DNA from 4 places in the Azospirillum sp. A1-3 genome. Region 3 is predicted to be linked to each of the others. Evidence: riboswitches for the same ligand, from Rfam matches in the RefSeq annotation. Region 3 holds a riboswitch; each other region holds the start of a gene.
The links. Region 3 has a riboswitch for thiamine pyrophosphate ahead of M5E06_RS15895 (LuxE/PaaK family acyltransferase). Riboswitches for the same ligand answer to the same signal wherever they lie in the genome.

Region 1 (4,207 bases), on a different contig from region 3:
GGGCCGCCACCGCGACGATGGCGAGCGACTGCTCCGGCACCGCCAGCCCGGCGATGTGCAGGGTTTCGTCGCCGAACAGCGGCGGCGCGGCGCGCGGCTCCGGTCCAAAGAGGATGGCGGCACCATTCTGCAGGATGATGCCGACCGCGATGGTGCTGATGAAGACCGAGACCGGCGGCCGGCGCCGCAGCGGCAGATAGGCCGCCAGTGCCAGCAGCAGACCCAGCGCCGCCATCAGCACCAGCACCACCGGCAGCAGGACGATGCCCGGCAACGGGATCAGCGGCGCCAGCGCCACCGCCAGAAGCCCGCCGGCCATCACGAGGTCGCCCTGCGCGAAATTCACCGCCGAGGTGGCGTTCAGCACCAGCACGAAGCCCAGCGCCACCAGGGCATAGGCCGCCCCCAGCGCCACCCCATTGACCAGCAGTTGAAACGCCGCCATCCGCTCACTTCGCCGCGAGCGTCGGGTCGTCGTACCGCTTCACCAGCTTCGGCACGCGGCTGGTCCCATCATAGCAGACGATGACGGCGGAATGGGCCATGTTGCCCTTGCCATCCGACTTGTAGGTCATGGCGAGACCCTTGAACGTCTCCGCCGACAGCGCCTTGCGGATCGCGTCCGGCGTGCGGGCGCCGGCCTTCACCGCCTCCAGCACCATCGTCATCCCATCATATTGGCCGAGCGCGAAGGCGTCCGGGTCCTTGCCGAAAGCGGTCCGGTAAGCGTCGGTGAAGGCCTTGACCTCCGGCGTGTCGCCGGAAATGGGCGAGGCCGCGGTCTCGGCACAGACGCCCTTCAGCTCCGCCGGTTCCAGTAGGGCCGCGGTGCTCGGCTGATGCATGGCGGAGCCGGCGACGATCGGCAGGGTCACCCCACTGGACGCCGCCTGCCGCAGCAGCAGCGCGGTCGGGCCGGAATGCAGGTGCAGCACCAGCACGTCCGGCTTGGCGGCCAGCGCCTTGGTCAGCACCGGCAGCAGGTCCTTGGCCGCCGGGTCCACCCCTTCCTCGAACACCGGGGTCACGCCCAGCGCCTTGAAGGCGGCGTCGAGATGGGTCTTGCCGCTCTGCCCATAGGCGGTGGTCTGATAGATGATCGCCGGCTGCCGCTTGCCCAATTCCTCCACCACATAGCGGGCGTGGGCGGACTTGGTCACGGCGTCGCCGGGGAAGAAGCGGAAGACCCAGGGGTTGCCCTGCTCGGTGATCGAGGCGGTGCCCGACACGGTGACCAGCGGCAGTTTCAGCTCCTGCGCCAGCGGCAGCATCGCCAGCATCTGGGTGCCGAGCATGCTGGCGGCGACCGCTCCGACGGTTCCGCTGCCGGCCGCCCGCTCCAGCGCCGTCACCGCCGCCTCGGGCGAGGTGCCGGTGTCGACGACCTCCGACGCGATGGCGACGCCGGCCGGCGTCTGCTTCAGCGCCAGGACGGCACCGTTGCGCTGGCTGGTGCCCTCCAGCGACAGGAAGCCGGTCAGCGGAACCAGCACCGGAAAGGACAGCGTATCGTCGGCCCGCGCCGCCGGAGACAGGCAGGACGTGGCCGCCAGCAGGCCGATCAGAAGGGGAAGCGCGCGCCGCATGACCGAAAACTCCTCAACTCGCGCCGGCAACCGGAGCGACGCGGAGGGGACGGGGCGTTTGCGGCTGATCCGTCGGGTTCCGGTCGGCTCCCTTCGCCGGCATGACCCGGATCAGGTTCGATGGGTGTTGTCTCAGCCCCCGCATCCGCCGATCCGGCGAAAGGCAGAGGCACCCCAGCCGTGAACAGGCGGCGAGAGTGTCGCCGCCGGCCCCGTCCTGTCAAGAACCCAGCCGGCGACGCGCCACCAGGGTTTCACGATGCAGGATGTAGAGCCCGCTGCCGATGATGACCATGGCGCCGGCGATCACCGGCACGGTCGGCAGGTCGCCGAACACCAGCCAGCCGAACAGGCTGGCCCAGACCATGCCGGTATATTCGAAGGGCGCCACCACCGCCGGCGGCGCGCGGCGGAAGGCCTGGGTCAGCAGCACCTGCGCGCCGGCGCCGATCGCGCCGACCAGCGCCATCAGCCCCAGTGCGAAGGCGGTCGGCGCCGTCCACACCGGCACCGTCAGCGCGCCGCTGACCACCGTCGTCGTCAGCAGCAGATAGAGCACGATGGACGCGCTGGTCTCCGTCCGCGACAGGCCGCGTACGGCCACCGCCGCCAATGCATAGAACAGCGCGGCGCAAAGCCCGACCAGCACCGGCACCAGCGGCGCCCCGGCCGAGGGCTGCGCCATCACCACCACGCCGCCGAATCCGACCACCACCGCCGCCCAGCGCCGCCAGCCCACGGGTTCCCCCAACAGCGGCGCGGACAGCGCGGTGATGAACAGCGGCCCGGCGAAGCTCAGCACATAGACGTCGGCCAGCGGCAGTTCGCGGAACGCATAGAAGAAGCATCCCATCGAGATCAGCCCGGCGAAGGCCCGCCAGACATGCCCCCAGGGCCGCCGCGTCCGCATCGCCGCGATTCCGCCGCCGCGCCACAGCGTGTAACCGCCCACCAGCAGGAAGGCGACCAGCGACCGCACGAACATCAGCTGCGGCACCGGGTAATCGGCGGTCAGGAACTTGATGAGCGTGTCCATCGCCGCGAACAGCAGGATCGCACCCAGGAAGCAGCCGACGGCATAGGGAACCGAATCGGCCTCGACTGGCAGCAGGTCGGCGGTCTCGGCGTCGGTCATCGGATTGGTTCGGAACGGCAATGGCGGAGGTTGCCCACATTATGGGCAAACGCTTCTGCGTCCCAATGCCGCAACCGCAGGTCTGATAGGCGTGGATTTGGTTAAGCGTCGGCTGAGGACGGGGCACTGCCAAGTTTTTTTGTAATCCTTCTAACCCACGGCACCTACAGCGATTCCGGCGCGATGAAATGCTTGGTCGGCAGAGCATTGGCGGTTAAGAATCCGCGGCAAGGGGCAATCCAGGAGACGCCGGTGCTGCTGAGCGGATCGGGGAAAGGCCAGCCGGGCGCAGTGCCGGGCTGGGTCGGGTATGCGCTGCTGCCGGTTCTCAACCTCGTCGCGGCCTTCGTGCTGTCGGGGCTGGTGATCCTGGTGATCGGCGAGAATCCGGTCTACGTGCTGTCGCTGCTGCTGTCGGAGGCTCTGGGCTACCCGGAGGCCATCGGCTACACCCTTTATTACACCACCGACTACATCTTCACCGGGCTGGCGGTCGCCATCGCCTTCCATTGCGGGCTGTTCAACATCGGCGGCGAGGGGCAGGCCTATCTCGGCGGCCTCGGCGCCGGGCTGGTGGCGCTGGCGCTGACCGGCTGGCCCTGGCCGGTGGTGGCCCTGCTGGCGGTGCTGGCCTCGGCCCTGTTCGGCGCCGCCTGGGCCTTCATCCCGGCCTGGCTGCAGGCCAAACGCGGCAGCCACATCGTCATCACGACGATCATGTTCAACTTCATCGCCGCGTCGATCATGACCTGGCTGCTGGTGGACGTGCTGATCCGCCCCGGCAGCCAGTCACCGGAAACCCGCGAGTTCGATCCCGGTGTCTGGCTGCCGTCGATGGACCGCGCGCTGGGCTGGTTCGGCCTCACCATCCCGGCCTCGCCGCTGAACCTGTCCTTCCTGTGGGCGCTGGCCTGCTGCCTGCTGTTCCACATCTTCCTGCGCCGCACCCGCTGGGGCTACGAGCTGCGCACGGTGGGCCGGAACGAGCGGGCGGCGGTCTATGCCGGCATCTCGCCGTCGCGGAACATCATCATCGCCATGCTGATCTCCGGTGCGCTGGCCGGCTTCGTCGGGGTCAACGAGATCCTGGGCGTACAGCACCGGGTGATCCTGAACTTCACCGGCGGCGTCGGCTTCGTCGGCATCGCCGTGGCGCTGATGGGGCGCAACCACCCGGTCGGGATCATTCTGGCGGCATTGCTGTTCGGGGTTCTGGCGCAGGGCGGCGGCCAGCTGTCCTTCGACTATCCCACGATCAACCGCGAGTTGGTGATGGTCATCCAGGGTTTGGTCATCCTGTTCGCCGGCGCGATGGAGAACCTGTTCAAGCCACAGGTGGAGGCGCTGTTCCGCCGCCGCAGCACCACCACCGCCGCCGCCGCCGCAGATATCGCCACTGGGGGAAGGGGCTGAGCGATGGAGGACGCGCTTCTTCTGGCGCTGCAGCTGCTGAGCGCCACCATCCGGGTGGCGACGCCGCTGGTGC
Region 2 (4,207 bases), on a different contig from region 3:
AGATCAAGTCCAGCTTCATCGACGGCCTGCGCGTCACCGACAAGGAGACGGTCGAGGTGGTCGAGATGGTGCTGGCCGGCTCCATCAACAAGCAGATCGTCGCCGCCATCAACAGCGCCGGCGGCCGCGCTGTCGGCCTGTCGGGCAAGGACAGCAACCTGATCACCGCCCGCCGGCTGGAGCGCGTGCAGCGCGACCCCGACAGCAACATCGAGCGGGTGCTGGACCTGGGCTTCGTCGGAGAGCCCTACAAGGTGAATCCGGAGATTCTGCAGGCTCTCGCCAAGTCGGACATCATCCCGGTGATCGCGCCGGTCGGCTTCGACGTGAACGGCGACACCTACAACATCAACGCCGACACGGCGGCCGGTGCGGTCGCGGCGGCGGTGAAGGCGGCGCGCTTCTTCCTGCTGACCGACGTCGCCGGTGTGCTCGACAAGGAAAAGAAGCTGATCGAGAAGATGTCGCTGGCGGATGCCCACAAGGCCATCGCCGACGGTACCGCCTCGGGCGGCATGATCCCGAAGATCGAGACCTGCATCGGCGCGGTGGAGCAGGGCGTCGATGCCGCTGTTATCCTGGATGGCCGCGTGCCGCATGCGCTGCTGCTCGAGATCTTCACCGAAGGCGGCGCCGGCACCCTGATCGGCAAGGCCTGACGCCGGAATATGGGGGACTGATGTCCGACCTGCGCAAGGATTTGCTCCGCCAGATGAAGGCCATCCGCGAGAAGATGGACCCGAAGCTGGTGGAGCGCGCCAAGCTGGCGGCGTTGGGCAAGGTTCCCTACGACAGCGACGCGGCGAAGGAGGCGGTCGGCCATTTCCTCGACGCCAAGCGGGATGGCGGCGCCTTCCGGCGCAAGCTGGAACAGGCGCTGAAGGCCGAGGGCGCGGCACTGGACCTTGATGACGGGGAGAGGGCGCCGCCACCCGTTAAGCCGCGACGCGGTGGTCGGCTGACGTAACGCCGCGTGCCGGCGCGCACCATGCAAGGAGCACAGCCTTGCTGCATGTCTTCGTCAATGACGGCGGTCTGCTGCGCTGGGTCAGGGAGGCTGCCGCGGAAGAGGCGGCGCCGTTGCCCGATTCCGCCGTGTGGCTCGACCTCATCAATCCGACGTCCGAAGAGTTGGCACGGGCGGAGGCGCTGATCGGAACGGGCCTGCCCACCCGCGAGCAGATGGCGGAGATCGAGGAGTCGAGCCGTCTGCGCTTGACCGGCGGCGCCTTGACCATGACCGTCACCGCGCTGGTCTGGGCCGATACCGACGAGCCGCGCATCGCCACCGTCAGCTTTGTGTTGGCCGGGCGGCGGCTGGTGACCATCCACGACATCGATCCGCAGGCGCTGCTTGCCTTCCGCCGCCGCGCCACCCATGGCGAGATCTCGGCCGCCCGTGGCGAATTGGTGCTGGCGGCGTTGGTGGATGGGATGATCGACCGCACCTCCGTCGTGTTGCGACGGACCGGGGTGGAGTTGGATGCGCTGAACCGCCGCTATTTCCGTGGGCGCAAGCTGCGGTCCCGTGGCGAGACGCTCGATGATGCCCAGACGCTGAAGCGCATCGGCCATGCCGGCCATCTGATCGGCAAGGCGCGGGTCAGTCTGGCCAGCCTTACCCGTATGACCGACTTCCTGGCGCGCGGCGACGGCTGGAATTCCGGCAAGGCGACGCGGCGCTGGGCCAAGACCGCGCTGCAGGACCTGCGCGGGCTCGACCAGTATGCCCGTTTCCTGGCCGGCAAGGTCGCGCTGGCGCTGGATACGGCGTTGGGACAGATCAATGTCGAGCAGAACGAGATCGTCAAGATCGTGTCGGTGCTGACCGTTCTGCTTTATCCGCCGACCCTGGTCGCCAGCATCGGCGGCATGAACTTCACCGACATGCCCGGCAGCGGCTCGCCCTTCGGCTATGCCAGCGCCCTGGGGCTGATGCTGTTGTCGGCGTTGCTGCCGATGGTCTATGTGCGGTCGAAACGCTGGATGTAGCGCGTTTCCACAATATGGCAGGCGGATCGTCCGCAGCGCTTTCCTTTTGACAGGCGCGTCCGTCGTCGGCAGGATGGGCGCATTCCAGGGGGGTCCCGACAGGGGGCTGAGATACCAACGGCCAGACGGCGCCAAGCGTCGCCGGCAGCGTGGTGACCCTTCGAACCTGATCCGGGTCATACCGGCGAAGGGAGGGACCTCGTGACGGGCCGACCACGCCCCCGTCCGGCCGTATCGGCTCCGCTATGCCGGGGAACGGCCTGCACGAAGATACCGCACCTCCGTCCGCAGTCCCGGGTTTGTCCGCCCAACTCCGACGGAGAAACCCAATGCCCAAGGACTTCAACGAGAACGCCATCCGCATCTCGACCGGCCCGCTGCCGTCGTCGCGGAAAATCCATGTGCCCGGCACGCGCTTTCCCGACCTGCGCGTCGCCCTGCGCGAGATCGCGCTGTCGGGCGGCGAGCCGCCGCTGACCGTCTATGACGCTTCCGGCCCCTACACCGACGAGTCGGTCGCCATCGACGTGCGGGCCGGGCTGGCCAAGCACCGCCGCGACTGGATCCTGGCGCGTGGCGATGTCGAGACCACCGACAGCGGCGTGCTGCGGGCCAAGGGCGGCGGGGCCGTGACCCAGATGGCCTACGCCCGCGCCGGCATCGTCACTGCGGAGATGGAATACATCGCCGTCCGCGAGAACCTCGGCCGCGCCGCCGCGCTGGAGGCCGCGCGCGACGGCGAGGATTTCGGTGCCGAGATCCCCGACTTCATCACCCCGGAATTCGTGCGTGACGAGGTGGCGCGTGGGCGGGCGATCATCCCGTCCAACGTCAACCACCCCGAGTCGGAACCGATGATCATCGGCCGCAATTTCCTGACCAAGATCAACGCCAACATCGGCAATTCCGCCGTGACCTCCTCGATCGAGGAGGAGGTTGAGAAGATGGTCTGGTCGATCCGCTGGGGCGCCGACACCGTGATGGACCTGTCCACCGGTGCCGACATCCACCAGACCCGCGAGTGGATCCTGCGCAACTCCCCGGTTCCCATCGGCACCGTGCCGATCTATCAGGCGCTGGAGAAGGTGAATGGCAAGGCCGAGGATCTGACCTGGGAGCTGTTCCGCGACACGCTGATCGAACAGGCGGAGCAGGGCGTCGATTACTTCACCATCCACGCCGGACTGCGGCTGGCCCATATCCCGCTGACCGCCAAGCGGGTGACCGGCATCGTCTCGCGCGGCGGCTCAATCATTGCCAAATGGTGTCTGGCGCATCACCGCGAGAATTTCCTCTACGACCATTTCGCCGACATTGTCGAAATCTGCCGCGCCTATGACGTGGCGCTGTCGATGGGCGACGGTCTGCGGCCGGGCAGCCAGGCCGACGCCAACGACGCCGCGCAGTTCGCCGAACTGGAGACGCTGGGCGAGCTGACCAAGATCGCCTGGGCGCGCGACGTGCAGGTGATGATCGAGGGGCCGGGCCATGTGCCGATGCACAAGATCAAGCACAATGTCGAGAAGCAGTTGGCGCTGTGCGGCGAGGCCCCCTTCTACACGCTCGGGCCGTTGGTGACCGACATCGCGCCGGGCTATGACCACATCACCAGCGCCATCGGTGCGGCGATGATCGGCTGGTTCGGCACGGCGATGCTCTGCTACGTCACGCCGAAGGAGCATCTGGGCCTGCCGGACCGCGACGACGTGAAGGCCGGCGTCATCGCCTACAAAATCGCCGCCCATGCCGCCGACCTCGCCAAGGGCCACCCGGCGGCGCGGCTGCGCGACGACGCCATGTCGCGCGCCCGCTTCTCCTTCCGCTGGCGCGACCAGTTCGCCCTGTCGCTCGACCCCGACACGGCGATGGCCTACCACGACGAGACCCTGCCGGCGGAGGGGGCCAAGACCGCGCATTTCTGTTCGATGTGCGGGCCGAAATTCTGTTCGATGAAGATCACGCAGGAAATCCGCGACGCCGCGGAGTCCGGCATGGCCGAGATGTCGCAGAAGTTCCGCGAGTCGGGCGGGGAAATCTACCAGCCGGCGGCGGAGTGAGGGTTCGGCGTTGATGCCCCCTCCCTAACCCTCCCCCGCCTTTGGCGGGAGAGGGAACTCCGCCGCTTCGGCGGATCGGCAACACTGGCAAGCGTCCTACCCCCTCTCCTGCGATAGCGGGGGAGGGATGGGGAGGGGGCATCCGTCATAGCTACTCC
Region 3 (4,207 bases):
GTGCGGGGCGACGCGGCCCGCCACCTCCGCCAGATCGTCCACCGCCACCACGGCGATCGTCCGGTTCAGCGCGGTCGGCGCCAGCCCATCCGGCGCGTCGGTGCAGGACACGCACCAGCCGCCCGCCGGGTCCGACAGCAGCAGATGACCGGACCCGTCCAGGCCGCGCATCGTCTGCCTGTCGCGCCAGCCGGCGACCTCGCCGGCCTCCGCCATCGACAGGGCCCGGCGCGGTTGTTTGCGAGCCAGCACCGCAAGTTCATGAGCGAGCATGGCGGCGAAATCCTGCGGCGAGAGCCGGCCGCCGCGTTCGACAAACAGCGTGTGCGGCGAATAGCAGCCTTGCTGATCGTAGCGGGCGATGTCGTGGGCGGCCAACCGTGCCGTCTCCCCCGCCCGCCGCGGGTCGAGGGCGGCTCGCGACACCAGCGCGAAGCTGATCTTGTGACCATAGGGCAGGAATCGGGTGCTCACCGGCACCCGGTCGCGGATCGCCGCCAGCGCCGCATTGCCGCCATAGGCGACCACGGTATCGGCCTGGGCCAGCCATGCCCGCTCCGCCGCCGCGTCGCCGCCCTTCCACCACACCACCGCCAGGCAGTCGCCCAGCCTGGGATCGATCTCCGCCAGCAATTGCGCGAACCAGCCCGCGAACAGCGGTTCGGCGCTGGGCAGCTTGCCGACCGTCCCGGACTTGACCAGCAGGCCAGAGATAAGGCTCCATAAAGGCAGTCCCGGCACATTGCCCGCCCAGACATGCAGCAGCAAATCGGGACCGAAGGCGCGGGTGAAGCCGCCCTTGGGTGCCGGCTGGAACTCGTCCAACACCTGCGGGTTCGCGAAGTCCTCCGTCAGGAAGCGGCGCAACTCATGCGCGCGGAAGGTCTTCAGATAGCCGGTCAGCCCCAGTCTCACCATCTCAGCGTCATAGCCGGTGACGATGGGCAGCAGCCGCTCCGCCCTGCGGCGCCAGGGATCCTCGCGATTGAGCAGCCGTTGGATCGCCGCGTCGATCACGGTTACGATGTGCGCCGTCGACAGCGTCTTCAGATAGCCGCGCGCCGTCGCCCGGACCGTCGCGGAGACCCGCTCCACCTGCCAGGCATCCAGCACCGGCACCGCCACGCGCAGCGCCGCAGCGCCCGATCCGAAGGTCAGCACGCGCCGCTCCACCGCCTCCGGCGGCAGACCGGGCAGATGACCGGCCGGTTCCGGACGGGAGAAATCGTCGCCGAAAGCCAAGGCCGCGCTCCCGCTCAACCGCGTGCGGCGGCGAGGAAATCCTCCACCGCCAGCGAGCAGCCCTTGGCTTGCGCGCCGGCGACACGTCCCAGCAGGCGGAAGCCCCCCTCCTCCAGAATGCCGGCGTCTTCGGTCAGGATGGCGGCGACCGAGTTGATGTGGGCCAGATCATGGTGCACCAGCACGCCCATGTTGCCGGGCGGCACGTCCAGGCCGGACAATGCGTCGACGACGCGGCTGCGGATCCAATGCGGGCCGGATTTCAGCGACGGACAGACCGCATTGCCGTCGTCGTAGAACTGGGTGCTCAGCTCCGTCATTCCGTACATGTTGATGCAGCGCTGACGCGGCACGCCGAAGAATTCGGCCAGCTGGCCGTAGAACTCGTCCGGTTGCAGCTCGCGCGACTGGCCCTTGAAGCCGCCGGTGTCGAGGATGCGGCTTCCCTCCGGCAGGCCGAAGCGGCGGCCGTCGCGCGCCATGGCGTCCATCAAATGCACGAAGCCATAGCTGGCGCCCAGCAGGGCGAAGGGCTCCCCCGACCGCTCGGCGGCGTCCAGCCGGTCATAGAGCCCGGCGATGTCGATGCCCGCCTCGCCGATCCAATGGAGGCTGTCCGGCGTGCCGCATTCCGCCCGCGCCAGCTCCAGATAATGGGCGAGCGAGGAGTTCGGCATTGCCGTCTCGGTCGGGAACAGGATGCCCATCGCCATCCGCTCGTCCCCTGCCCCTGCCCCTGGCATGAAGCGGCGGCGGAAGTTGAGCAGCGTGGAACGGTCGTAAACCGTCAGGGTCGTGTGGTGGATCTGGCCGCGGATGCCGCCCTTGGTCGTGCCGCTGGTCATGAAGATACGGGCGGATTCCTCCGCCGGGCGGCAGCTGAGCGTCAGATCCTTGAAGGCGTTGATCGGCACCGCCGGGATGTCGCGCCAGCTCTTTACCCCGCGCGGCACCCGGCCGCGCTGCATGGCGAAGCGGCGATAGGGCTGGTTGTGCTCGAACTGGTGGGCGAAGACCGCCAGCGCCAGGGCGTTGAAGGCCTCGTCGGCCGCCGCCCCGGTTCCGATGTCGGCCTCCATGAAGGCCAGAACCTTGTCGTAGATCGCGCTCACGGCCACCCTCCTCATCCCATTTATCTCCAAACGGCACCGACCGATGGAGCAACAAACGAATCCGGAACGAGCCTGTGGGGTATGGATCTGCGCGTCGGCCGCAAAGGCCTTCTCGTCCCGCATCCCTACGCCGGCATGACCCGGATCAGGTTCTAAGGGTTGCCGCGTCGCCCGGACGCGAAGGACCGGGCCGGCGGGTGTCTCAGCCTCCTGAACGAGGCTCCCCTGGGAACGGAACGGAGCCTAGAAGACCATCGCGCCTTCTGTCAACGCCGGGGATGCCGGCCCTCTCAGCGTCAAGGATTGTCATTTCCCCCTCCTCCTGCTGGCGTGCATACACCGTCGACAGAACGCCGGCTCGGCGAGGGAAGGTGAAACTCAATATATTTGCGGAGCAATAGCCTACCCGCTCCGCACCACCGGCGATGCCGCCGTTCCGTCGGCGGTGCGTCTCCTTACGCTCCTCCGCTAACGCACTCCCCTGCCAGCGCGGGGCTGGATTCCGACCTGCACAGCGAGCTGGCGGGCGTCCTGGCGGTCTGCGAGGGCGCCGCTCGGATGCGCAAGACCCAGATGCACGAACGCCCCGGCTCTTTCGAACCGGGGCGTCAAGTGTCGGTGGTTGCGGGGGCAGGATTTGGCCTTTACCGGACGCGTGCTCGATATTGAAGAACGGATGGAGTTCGAAAAGCATGGTACGAGGAAGCGACGATCCTGGCGGAAGCTATACATCGGCATGGATGTGGCAAACGGCCGGATTGTCGCCGCAGCTCTCACCGACCACGCGGTCCCAACTAACGGTGTGGAAGGCGCGAAAGCGCCTCCCCGCCGGCGGGATGTCGTTTCGATCAGTGACCCACCGGCAGTGCGATGGCGTCGGCCGGTCCCCATTCCACCCGATAACGGCCGCCCGGACGCACATGCTGGTGATCGGCATTGTTGGGAATTTTCGCGACCAGCCCGGCGGCCGGACCGTCCGCCAGATGCACGCGGATGTGGTCGCCCAGATAAATCAGGTCGGAGACATGGCCGAACAGGCTCCGCTCTCCTCCGGCGCCACCAGCCGCCTCTGCCGGCACCAGCCGGACCCGCTCGGGCCGCAGCGACACGGTGACCGAAGCACCCGCCTCGAGACCGGCGGCAACACGGGCCTGCACCACCGAACCGCTTTCCAAACGGATGGTCCCGCGATCGTCCTGCCGGTCGGCCAGCACCCCAGACAGCCGGTTGTTCTCGCCGATGAAGCCGGCGACGAAGACGGTGGCTGGTTCCTCGTACAGTTCCGCCGGCGTCGCCAGCTGTTCGACCCGGCCGCGGTTGAAGACGGCAATGCGGTCGGACATGGTCAACGCCTCCGCCTGGTCGTGGGTGACATAGACCATGGTCACGCCGAGACGTTCATGCAGATGCTTGATCTCGAACTGCATGTGTTCCCGCAAGTTCTTGTCCAACGCCCCCAATGGCTCGTCCATCAGGACCAGATCCGGTTCGAACACCAGCGCCCGCGCCAGCGCCACCCGCTGCTGCTGCCCGCCCGAAAGCTGGGACGGGCGGCGCTGCGCCAACGCACCCATCTGCACCATGTCGAGCGCGCGGGCCACCCGCCGCTCCGTCTCCGCCCGCCCCATCCGCCGCACCTTCAGCGGATAGGCCAGATTCTCGGCGATGGTCATGTGGGGGAACAGCGCGTAGTTCTGGAACACCATGCCGATGTTACGGCGGTGCGGCGGCACATTCTGAATCGGCTTGCCGGCCACACGGATTTCGCCGCACGACGGCGCCTCGAACCCCGCCAGCATCATCAGGCTGGTGGTCTTGCCGGAACCGGACGGCCCCAGCATCGTCAGGAACTC
Region 4 (4,207 bases), on a different contig from region 3:
ACGGTCATCAGCACATTGCCGAGCCATGCGCCGATCGCGACGATCGCCAGGACGATGATGAAGTTGATCATCATGTCGCGGCACCGGCCTTGGCGCGAGCGGTGGCGGGCGGCACCGGCACGCCCCCCTTGCCGCCGGTCCTCGCATCGCCGCGCATGAAGGACTTCTGGAACCCCAGCTTGAAGGGGAAGGCGACGTCGCACATCTGCTTCGCCTCGTCGAAGCTGGAGGCCCAGACCTCCGCCACGTTGGAACAGCGCCAGATCGGATTCACGGGCCCGCGTTCGCCGGCGGCCCGTGCGGCGGCAGACGCCTTTTCCTGGGTGACGGTGGCGACGAACTTCATCAGGCCGGCCTGCGGGTCGCCGACTTCGTGCACGAACATCGGCGGCTGCTCGGCCAGTTCGCGGATCTGCTTTTCCGCCTTGCGGATGTCGCTTTCCAGCCGGTTGCGGTCGGAGGACTGGCTATTGCGGCGCTGAACCAGCTGGTTGACGCGGTTCTGAAGCTCCTGCGATTCCGCATGCAGCACATAGACGCGGTTCTCGATCTGCTCCAGACCGCTGCTCTTTTCCATGATGTTCGGCAGGAAATCCTTCAGCATCATGGCGACCGGGACGGCGGCCAGCATGATGATGACGATGGCGATCAGGAACAGGGTCGTGTTCGACATCCGCCCGCCCGTTCTCCTACCAAAGCCCGGCCCAAGGCCGCATCATCCGAAGCGGAAGCTGCACCGGCGCAGTGGAATGAGGATCACCGAACAATCCAGATCCGTCAACGAATCGTCACGGCTTGGTTCGAAATTCGACCCAAATGAAACGATCTGCCACGGTTCAGGACAGCGCCATCTCCGCCACCCGCTTCACCGCGTCCCGCACCGGCCCCGGCCGGCGTTCGTCGCCCAGCGTGGTGAACCAGTGTTCCGGCGGATTGCGGCCCGCGGCGCGGCTCCAGGTCAGGGCGCGCAACACCGCCTCCGCCTCCGCAGTCGGCCTGATCGCCGGATCGATGCCGTTCATCACCGCCCAGATCCCGGCCCAGCAGCGCCCGACTGACCAGGGGTTATAGCCGCCGCCACCCACCACCAGCACCCGCGGCGCCAGCGGCAGCAGGGCCGCCACGGCATCCCACAGCGCGCGGTTGGACAGCTCCAGACGGCTCAGCGGGTCTTCGGCCAAAGCGTCGGCGCCGGTCTGGATCACCATCGCCTGCGGACGGAAGGCGCGGGTCAGCGGCAGGACCGCCGCCTCCATCACATGTTCCATCTCGCTGTCGTTGAAGCCCGGCGGCACCGGCAGGTTGCGGGCCATCCCGCCGGCGCGGTCCTCCGCCTTGCCGGTGTAGGGCCAGCGGCCGTCCTCGTGAATGGAGATTGTCAGAACCCGGTCGTCGTTGGCGAAGGCCTCCTCCACCCCGTCGCCGTGGTGGGCGTCGAGATCGACGTAGAGCACCCGCTCCAGCCCATGGTCGAGCAGTTCCAGGATGCCCAGCACCGGCGCGTTGAAATAGCAGAAGCCGCTGGCCCGGTCGCGGCGCGCATGGTGGGTCCCCGCCGCCGGGGCATAGACCAGACCGGCCGGCCGGTCGCCCAGGATCCGGGCCGCCTGCAATGCCGATCCGCTGCTGTGGGCGGGCCGCCGGTACATCTCGGCGAAGACCGGATTCTCCAGCTTGCCAAGATTATGGCGGGCGGCGGTGGCCTCATCCACCCGCTGTTCCACCTCCGCCCGTTTCAGCGCCGCGATGTAATCGGCGGTGTGGAAGCGCGCCAGCTCCCGTTCGCTCGCCACATGGGTGTCGAGATAGACCTCGTCCGGCAGCCAGCCCATGGCGCGGCTGAGGTCGATGGCGGTCGAGACGCGCGGAATCGCCAGCGGATGTTTCGGCCCATAGGTCGAGCCGCGATAGATCTCGCCGCCGATGAACAGCGGGGTGCGAAAGGGCGTGGTCAGGGCTGGCACTCCATGATGCCCGCCAGAAACTAGGCGTGGCCGCGTTCCGGTCAAGCGCCCGCTTCCAAGGTCGGGATTCCGCTGGCCGGAAGTCCGATCCGGCAATGCTTGCGGTCGCGGATCGTCCGCGCCTATAGTCGCCGCCTTCACTGGGGGGAGCCGATGGGCGGCTGAGAGGTCCTGTTGCGGGACGACCCCTGGAACCTGATCCGGTTCATGCCGGCGTAGGGATCAGTGATGCGGGACCGCACCCACTCCTTTTCCGCCAGAACGACATGCTTGCGATGACGCCGCTTTCGGTGACGATCTCGCGCGCCCGGCTGACCTATGGCGGCACGCTGCTGTTCTCCGACCTGACGTTGGAGCTGCCGGCCGGCCGGACCACCTGCCTGCTGGGACCGAGCGGCGTCGGCAAGACCACCCTGCTGCGCATCCTCGCCGGTCTTGCCGAGCCGGAACCGCCGACGCAAGTCGTTACCGGCGATGGGCAACCGCTGGCCGGCCGCATCGCCTACATGGCGCAGCAGGACCTTCTGCTGCCCTGGCTGACCGTCCTCGACAATGTCCTGCTCGGCGACCGGCTGCGCCACCGCCGGCCCAGCCCGGCGCGGGTGGAGCAGGCCCGCGCATTGCTGGACCGCGTCGGTCTGGCGGGGAGGGAACGCGACCGCCCGGCCGCCCTGTCCGGCGGGCAGCGACAGCGCGTGGCGCTGGCCCGCACGCTGATGGAGGACAAGCCGCTGGTCCTGATGGACGAGCCCTTCTCGGCGCTCGACGCCATCACCCGGCTGCGGCTGCAGGAAACAGCGGCGGAGACATTGGCCGGCCGCACCGTCCTGATGGTCACCCACGACCCGCTGGAGGCGCTGCGCATCGGCGACCGCCTGCATGTGATGACCGGCCGTCCCGCCGTGATGGGGCCGGCGCTGGAGCCGTCCGGCGCGGTGCCGCGCCGTGTCGACGATCCCGGCCTGCTCGCGCATCAGGCCGAGCTGCTGCGGAGGCTGGCGGAATGAAGGCGCTGCTGCGCGCCCTGGTCACCCTGCTGGTGCTGGTCGCCGGCTGGCAGGCGCTGGTCTGGGCCACCGGCCTGCCGCGCTACCTGCTGCCCAGCCCGCTGGCGGTCGCCGACGCCATGCGGCGGCAGGCGCCCCTGTTGCTGACCCACGGCCTGACCACTCTGTCGGAGATCCTGATCGGGCTGGTGGCTGGCGTGGCGCTGGGCGGGGTCAGCGCGTTGCTGCTGGCGCGCTTCCGCACCGCGCGGCGCTGGCTGATGCCGCTGCTGCTGGTCAGTCAGGCGATCCCGGTCTTCGCCCTGGCGCCGCTGTTGGTCCTGTGGCTGGGCTACGGCATGGCCTCCAAGATCGCCATGGCGGTGCTGGTCATCTATTTCCCGGTGACGACCGCGCTGTTCGACGGGCTGCGGCGCACCGATCCCGGCTGGCTCGACCTTGCCCGCACCATGGGAGCCTCCCCCGCCGCCATCCTGTGGAGCATCCGCCTGCCGGCCGCCCTGCCCGCCTTCTGGTCCGGCGTACGTGTCGCCGCCGCGGTGGCGCCGATCGGCGCGGTGATCGGCGAATGGGTGGGGTCGTCCTCCGGCCTCGGTTACCTGATGCTGCACGCCAACGCCCGCATGCAGATCGACCTTCTGTTCGCCGCCGTGCTGGTGCTGGGGCTGTTCGCGGTGACGCTCTACGCCGCCGTCGATGCGCTGGCCCGCCGCGCCCTACCCTGGCAACCCGATACCCAACCTGCCGAAGACGCCAACCCTTAAGCCGCCAACCCTTAAGCCGCCAACCCTCGAAGGGGGAGAGACACCCGATGAAGCACTTGCTCACCGCCGGCCTGATGGCCGCCAGCCTGATGACCTCGCTTCCGGCCCTGGCCCAGGACAAGCTGTCCGTGATGCTGGACTGGTTCGTCAACCCCGACCACGCTCCGCTGGTGGTGGCGCAGGAGAAGGGCTTCTTCAAGGACGCCGGGCTGGACGTGACTCTGACCGCCCCGGCCGACCCCAACGATCCGCCGAAGCTGGTCGCCGCCGGTGGCACCGACATCGCCGTCTCCTACCAGCCGCAGTTGATCCTGCAGGTGGACGAGGGGCTGCCGCTGGTCCGCATCGGCACGCTGGTGTCGACGCCGCTGAACTCCGTCGTCGTGCTGCGCGACGGGCCGGTGAAGTCGCTGAAGGACCTGAAGGGCCGCAAGGTCGGCTACTCGATCGCCGGCTTCGAGGACGCCCTGCT

Region 1: another riboswitch for thiamine pyrophosphate. It lies ahead of M5E06_RS20225 (ABC transporter substrate-binding protein); the one in region 3 lies ahead of M5E06_RS15895 (LuxE/PaaK family acyltransferase).
Region 2: another riboswitch for thiamine pyrophosphate. It lies ahead of thiC (phosphomethylpyrimidine synthase ThiC); the one in region 3 lies ahead of M5E06_RS15895 (LuxE/PaaK family acyltransferase).
Region 4: another riboswitch for thiamine pyrophosphate. It lies ahead of M5E06_RS05545 (ABC transporter ATP-binding protein); the one in region 3 lies ahead of M5E06_RS15895 (LuxE/PaaK family acyltransferase).

What each region holds. Positions count from the first base shown of each region.
Region 1 is NZ_JAMSLU010000003.1:538,039-542,245, forward strand. Features, by position in the region: gene M5E06_RS20220 (branched-chain amino acid ABC transporter permease) at 1-445, opposite strand, end outside; gene M5E06_RS20225 (ABC transporter substrate-binding protein) at 450-1,586, opposite strand; TPP riboswitch at 1,658-1,773, opposite strand; gene M5E06_RS20230 (DMT family transporter) at 1,807-2,721, opposite strand; gene M5E06_RS20235 (ABC transporter permease) at 2,974-4,134, shown strand; gene M5E06_RS20240 (ABC transporter permease) at 4,138-4,207, shown strand, end outside.
Region 2 is NZ_JAMSLU010000001.1:324,814-329,020, forward strand. Features, by position in the region: gene argB (acetylglutamate kinase) at 1-659, shown strand, start outside; gene M5E06_RS01520 (hypothetical protein) at 680-967, shown strand; gene M5E06_RS01525 (CorA family divalent cation transporter) at 1,006-1,992, shown strand; TPP riboswitch at 2,069-2,202, shown strand; gene thiC (phosphomethylpyrimidine synthase ThiC) at 2,322-4,049, shown strand.
Region 3 is NZ_JAMSLU010000002.1:538,158-542,364, reverse strand. Features, by position in the region: gene M5E06_RS15900 (acyl-CoA reductase) at 1-1,242, opposite strand, end outside; gene M5E06_RS15895 (LuxE/PaaK family acyltransferase) at 1,257-2,354, opposite strand; TPP riboswitch at 2,459-2,591, opposite strand; gene M5E06_RS15885 (ABC transporter ATP-binding protein) at 3,203-4,207, opposite strand, start outside.
Region 4 is NZ_JAMSLU010000001.1:1,168,513-1,172,719, forward strand. Features, by position in the region: gene M5E06_RS05530 (hypothetical protein) at 1-74, opposite strand, end outside; gene M5E06_RS05535 (hypothetical protein) at 71-673, opposite strand; gene M5E06_RS05540 (acetoin utilization protein AcuC) at 837-1,964, opposite strand; TPP riboswitch at 2,098-2,204, shown strand; gene M5E06_RS05545 (ABC transporter ATP-binding protein) at 2,240-2,971, shown strand; gene M5E06_RS05550 (ABC transporter permease) at 2,968-3,735, shown strand; gene M5E06_RS05555 (ABC transporter substrate-binding protein) at 3,783-4,207, shown strand, end outside.